Regions from separate parts of the Vibrio astriarenae genome, predicted to be linked through region 2. Evidence: riboswitches for the same ligand, from Rfam matches in the RefSeq annotation. Region 2 holds a riboswitch; the other holds the start of a gene.
The links. Region 2 has a riboswitch for thiamine pyrophosphate ahead of thiC (phosphomethylpyrimidine synthase ThiC). Riboswitches for the same ligand answer to the same signal wherever they lie in the genome.
Positions count from the first base shown of each region.

Region 1: linked by a shared signal. The riboswitch ahead of thiD (bifunctional hydroxymethylpyrimidine kinase/phosphomethylpyrimidine kinase) and the one ahead of thiC (phosphomethylpyrimidine synthase ThiC) in region 2 are both predicted to bind thiamine pyrophosphate.

Region 1 covers NZ_CP047475.1:2,029,073-2,032,283, reverse strand. Annotated here, with positions in the region: gene GT360_RS09540 (molybdopterin oxidoreductase family protein) at 1-1,442, shown strand, start outside; TPP riboswitch at 1,516-1,615, shown strand; gene thiD (bifunctional hydroxymethylpyrimidine kinase/phosphomethylpyrimidine kinase) at 1,696-2,538, shown strand; gene GT360_RS09530 (ABC transporter ATP-binding protein) at 2,528-3,211, shown strand, end outside.
Region 2 covers NZ_CP047475.1:3,112,618-3,115,828, forward strand. Annotated here, with positions in the region: gene thiC (phosphomethylpyrimidine synthase ThiC) at 1-1,445, opposite strand, end outside; TPP riboswitch at 1,566-1,664, opposite strand; gene crcB (fluoride efflux transporter CrcB) at 1,739-2,122, opposite strand; gene GT360_RS14485 (Hsp20 family protein) at 2,303-2,737, opposite strand; gene gyrB (DNA topoisomerase (ATP-hydrolyzing) subunit B) at 3,131-3,211, opposite strand, start outside.

The DNA of each region.
Region 1 (3,211 bases), 1.1 Mb from region 2:
GTGGTCATATGGAGCTTGATAACCCTGGAGATCACCACAGAGTCAGTGAGTTTTGGGGCGCTCCTGATCTTGCGAGCAAGCCAGGGCTTAAAGCGGTCGATATGTTTGATGCCATGGCTGACGGCAAAATCAAAGCGGTGTGGATCATGGCAACCAACCCTGCGGTGAGCCTACCCAACTCCAATAAAGTGAAGGCGGCACTAGAGGCTTGTCCGTTTGTGGTGGTGTCTGATTGCATTGCACAAACAGAAACAACGGCATTAGCTGACTTGGTGTTACCAGTGCAAGGTTGGAGTGAGAAATCAGGAACCGTCACTAACTCTGAGCGTCGCATCTCGCGTCAAAGACGAATTTTGCCAAGTCCCGGGCTGGCAAAGCCCGATTGGTGGGTGATTTCACAGGTCGCACAGAAAATGGGCTTTGCTGAGGCTTTTGATTATCTACACGAAGGTGAAATTTTCAGGGAGTATGCTCAGCTAACAACGTTAGATAATGAAAATGGCGAACGTGACTTTTCATTGATTGGATTAAGCCGACTCGACGATCAGGGGTATAGCGTTCTTAAACCTCAGCAGTGGCCAGTGATTGAGCAGCAGGACAAGGTAGTCAATAAGCGCTTTTTTGCTGATGGTCACTTCTACACACAAGATGGTCGTGCTTGCTTCATTCCTGTCAATCATAGGGCACCACAAAGTGCCACTAACGGTGATTATCCACTGTTACTTAACAGCGGCCGTGTACGAGACCACTGGCATACCATGACCAGAACAGGGTTAGCTGCTCAGCTAGGCGAGCATATGCCGGAGCCTTACGTTTTGGTTCATCCCGAGACGGCTCAGCGATATAAGCTGCAAGAAAAGAGTATTGCGAAACTTTCCAGCGCACACGGTCACTGCCTGGCTAAAGTGATGCTCTCTACAGACCAAAAAGTAGGAGAGCTATTTGTTCCAATTCACTGGAATGGACTGACCGCTAAGAACAGTAAGCCTTGTAACCTGATTGCACCTTATATTGATAGCGTGTCTGGCCAGCCCGAATTTAAACACACACCAGTAAAGATTGAAGCGTGTGACTACAAAAGTCAGGCCTTGTTTACAACACGAACGCCTATAGCTCTCGATGACGTTGAATACTGGGCAAGGCAGAAGATTCAAGACGGTTATGCGTATCACATTCAGTCGACGCTAGAACCTCGAGCACTGGAACAAACACTCATGTCCTATATCGAGAGTGAAGGGCGGTTGATTCAATATGATGATGGAGAGCAGAGCTTTGTGACGCAGTTTATGCTTACAAATGCACTTCGATTAGAGCAGTTGGTTGTGGTGAAAAGCCAGTTCCCTCTAGGCGAAGTAGAGCGCTATATCACGCAGTTTAATCAGAGCTTACAAGATGAAGAGCTGCCACCTTTTTGCATACAAGACCAAGAAATGGTCGTCTAGGTGGCCATATCTCAAACTAAGAGCACAACATCAAAAAGAAGTACATCAATAGAGACTTCACTGATATGATAAGCGCCAATAGTCGGGGGGCCACTTGTGGCTGAGATCGAATTTAGAGACCCGTTGAACCTGATTCAGTTAACACTGACGTAGGGAACTATCGCGCTTTGATTGCTCGTTACTGGCTGATTGATCTCAATTGAGCCTCATATAATCAAAGCCCGTTCCTCTGCGTCTCGCATTAGGAGCGATCATGACAGACGCAACTCGTTCAAACATAACACCTACACCTATTGTTCTTACTATCGCTGGCTCTGACAGTGGTGGTGGTGCAGGTATTCAAGCCGATATCAAAGCAATGTCAGCAACAGGCAGCTTCGCCTGCTCAGTGATCACCGCGATTACTTCTCAAAACACTCAGGGCGTCTCCGCTATTTTCCCGATTCCGCTTGACCACGTTGAAAGCCAGTTGGATGCCGTATTTACCGATTTGAACATTGTCGCTGTAAAAGTGGGTATGTTGGCGGATTCGAACATTATTAAGGTTGTTGCCCAGAAGATTAAGCAATACCAGCCGAAATGTTTGGTTATCGATCCTGTGATGGTGGCAACAAGTGGTGACTTGTTGTTGGAGGAGTCTGCGATTTCAACCCTGAAATCTGAGTTACTTCCGCTGGCTGACATTATTACCCCAAACTTGCCAGAGGGCGCCGCGCTTACAGGCAACCCGGTGCCAGAAACTGAAGCGCAAATGAAGGCGATGATCGCAGAGTTGCGCGCTCTGGGAGCAAAAGCGGTGTTGCTCAAAGGGGGTCACCTTGAAAAGGACGAGAATAGTAATGACTTGCTCATCACCGAAGAGAGTGCAGAACTCATCAGTGCTAAGCGATTCCCAACCAAGAACACCCACGGTACAGGTTGTACGCTCTCTTCTGCCATCGCCTCATACTTGGCGCAAGGCAATGACCTACATGCCGCTGTGGCATTGGGCAAGCAGTACATTACCGAGGCAATTCAACACGCTGATGAGTTGAATGTCGGTCAAGGTCATGGCCCTGTTCACCACTTCTACGATGGTCACAATAATGTCCGCTAGCGCGATGGGCATTGAGATTTGCAATGCGAAACTGCAATACCTTGATGCTGATAAGCCAACGCTGGCCGGTCTCAATATGTCTTTGAAAGCTGGGGAGTGGACGGTGATCCTTGGGCGTAGTGGTTGTGGCAAAACGACGATACTGCGCTACCTTGCTGGGTTGTTAGAAGACAAAATAGATTGGCAAGGCGAGTTGGCCACCAGTGACGGAGAGCCCATTGATGAGCGCATCGCATACATGGCTCAGCAAGACCTGTTGTTGCCTTGGCTCAGCGTGATAGACAATGTCTGTCTGAGTGAGCGCTTTGCTCGCTCACAGAGCCCATCTTCGACTGATGATGTAAGAGATAAAGCGTCCAAGTTACTAATCCAAGTTGGATTACAAGATTACGCTCACAGCATGCCGGACCAACTTTCAGGTGGCATGCGACAGCGCGTCGCGCTCGCCCGTACGCTAATGCAAGACAAGCCGTTGGTGTTAATGGATGAGCCTTTCTCTGCTCTCGATGCTGTGACCCGTCATAAGTTGCAAACCTTGTCAGCGCAGCTACTAAAGGGTAAGACTGTGGTATTGATTACCCACGATCCACAAGAGGCGGTACGCTTAGCGCAATCTCTGTATGTATTACAAGGGACGCCAGCGCAAGCACAAGCAATGGCTGCCCCCTCTTCA
Region 2 (3,211 bases):
CCAATCATCGCTGCCCCAATCCCTGAGGTGATATGGTCATAGCCAGGTGCAATGTCAGTGGTGAGTGGACCAAGTGTATAAAATGGTGCTTCATGACAATGCTTAAGCTGCTCATCCATGTTCTCCTTAATCATATGCATCGGCACGTGACCAGGGCCTTCGATAATCACTTGAACATCATACTCCCAAGCGACTTTGGTCAGCTCACCCAGAGTACGGAGCTCAGCGAACTGCGCCTCATCATTGGCATCTGCAATCGAGCCAGGACGCAGCCCATCACCCAATGAAAGAGCAACATCGTACTTGGCGCATATTTCACAAATCTCACGGAAATGGGTGTATAGGAAGCTCTCTTGATGGTGCGCTAGACACCATTTAGCGATGATAGAGCCGCCACGAGAGACGATGCCTGTCACACGTTTTGCCGTCATTGGAACGTATCTTAGGAGTAAGCCTGCATGAATTGTAAAGTAATCTACCCCCTGCTCTGCTTGCTCAATTAGCGTATCTCTCATCACCTCCCAGTTGAGGTTTTCAGCAATGCCATTCACTTTCTCCAGTGCTTGATACATGGGAACCGTGCCGATAGGCACGGGACTGTTGCGCAGAATCCACTCTCGCGTCTCGTGAATATTTCGCCCAGTCGAGAGATCCATGACGGTATCGCCTCCCCAGCGCGTTGACCAAACCAGTTTCTCCACCTCCTCTTCGATTGAAGACGAAACAGAAGAGTTACCAATATTGGCATTCACTTTAACCAAGAAGTTACGGCCAATGATCATTGGCTCAGATTCTGGATGGTTGATATTAGATGGGATAATGGCACGCCCCTCGGCTACCTCCTGACGTACAAATTCAGGCGTAATGTGTTGCGGTAAATTAGCACCAAAGTGCTGACCAGGGTGCTGTTGAGTAAGCACTTGATCGCGATATTTAGCGCGCCCCATGTTCTCGCGAATGGCAATATACTCCATCTCAGGAGTGATGATACCTTTGCGTGCATAGTGCAACTGAGTGACACATTGCCCCTCGTTCGCTCGACGAATACGCGGCAAATTGCCATAGCGCAGCTCATCAAGTGTCTCATCTTCTATGCGCTGCTTGGTGTATACCGAGCTCACCTCATCAACAAGCTCGGTATCACTGCGCTCTTCAATCCACGCTTCACGTAGCTTCGGCAAGCCGCTATATAGGTCAATTTCGTGCTCTGGGTCGGTGTAAACACCGGAGGTATCATAGACACGAATGGCCTCGTTTGGCTCGTAAATAGGTTGGTCTTTTGTCCCCCCAATCAAGGTATCGGATAACGAAATTTCGCGCATTGGCACGCGAATATCAGGGCGAGATCCCTCAACATACACCTTGGTGGAATTTGGGTATGGTTGAACAGAGAGGTTATCAATAAACTGTTTGGCTTCCAGTCTCGCTTGCTTGCGATTCGACATAGCATTTTTCCTTTATGACAAATTTGGGATAAAAATGCTTGGCGGATAGATGCGACAAGAGGCATCGAAAGAGAAGTTGAGCGGTTCTTTCGAGCTTAATAAGGTTCACATAGAGCTTGGTGAACGCTTTCTCTTGTTCCCTTCGCTGGTATTAACCAGATCAGGTTCAACGGATCCCGAATGAACGGTCTCAGCCTAAAGGCACTCCGACAAGTATCAGCTCACTATGTTGCTGTGAGTGGTTTGATTATAAGAAAATGTTGGCGACAAACCAATCGGATCACTGAATATTGTTAGCTCTTTATCAAAAATTGAAAGCCGATCCATGCTGCCGAAATACTTAGCAAGACATTCAACAAGACATTCAATCCCATCTTAAAGAATGCCCCCTGCTGCATCAGCAGCACGTTGTCCATTGAGAAAGTCGAGAAGGTCGTCAGCGCGCCTAGAAAGCCAAGCCCGATGATCTGACGCCATGGTTCGGTAGCAAGCATCTCGTTTTCGAATGCGGCAATCAAGCAACCCATAGCAAAAGAACCCACCACATTGACTGTCAGTGTGCCATAAGGGAATCCACGACCAAAAAGCTGTACACACAACTCCGAAACTAAATATCTAGAACAAGCACCAAATGCGCCACCAAGTGCAATAAAGCCCAAAATGGAAAGTTGCCCCATTTATCCTCTCCCATCCGTCAAAAGTGTCGAAAAATCATGCAAACAAGTATACGTGATTACCCACAAACAACAATAAAATGAAAAAGTTACAGGAGTCACTTTTAGGCCGTTTTATCGACTGGCAATTAATAGACGTAAAAAAGGGTGCCACTTGGGCACCCTATTCGAATTTAGTAGAGATTAACCTTCTAGCAAGTTGCTGCCATTAATGGCAATCTTGCGAGGTTTCATCGCTTCAGGGATTTCGCGCTCTAGGTCCACATGCAGTAAGCCATTTTCCATTGTTGCGCCAGTTACCTTCACATAATCAGCCAATTGGAACTTACGCTCAAAATCACGCTCTGCGATACCTTGATAAACGTAGTTCTTGCCCTCATCTGCTTTACGCTCACCTTTAACGATCAGCATGTTCTCTTTTTGAGTAAGGTCGATTTGGTCATCAGCGAAACCGGCTACAGCCATTGTAATGCGGTAGTGGTTATCATCTTTCTGTTCAATATTGTATGGAGGGTAACCGCCTGAGCTGTTTTTCGCTGTGTTTGCTTCCATCATGTTGAATAGACGATCGAAGCCAATTGCGTTGCGGTATAGTGGTGTGAAATCTACAGTTCTCATAATGCTATCCTTTTTAGTAAGCAATAGTCTTAGCGTGAACGCACTCAATCGACACTGAGAGTGATCGAGGTACTGGCTAAGAGATCCTTTTGATACTCCACTGGTCTCACCTTGGACGATGCTGGGACATATCTGGGATCGATTTAAAAGTCATCTGCTGCTGACCTATCCTCTCTTGAGCGACAGCCAGTCAACACGTTCAGAGTTGAAGCACTTCTAGTCTCTAGCAAGTACCTCAGCCTCTTCATAAATAGATATGTGGACGCGACAAATCACTTTCAAGCGAAAAAACAAAATTATTTTTCTTCTCCTTATTTTTTATGACGTTATAAACAAAAAAAACACCGCCGAGTTGGCGGTGTTCTGATGACTCTATGATGAAAAAGCGACGGCCTATACGTCTAGGTTTGCTACTTTCAGAGCGTTCTCTTCGATGAAGTTACGACGAGGCTCAACTTGGTCACCCATTAACGT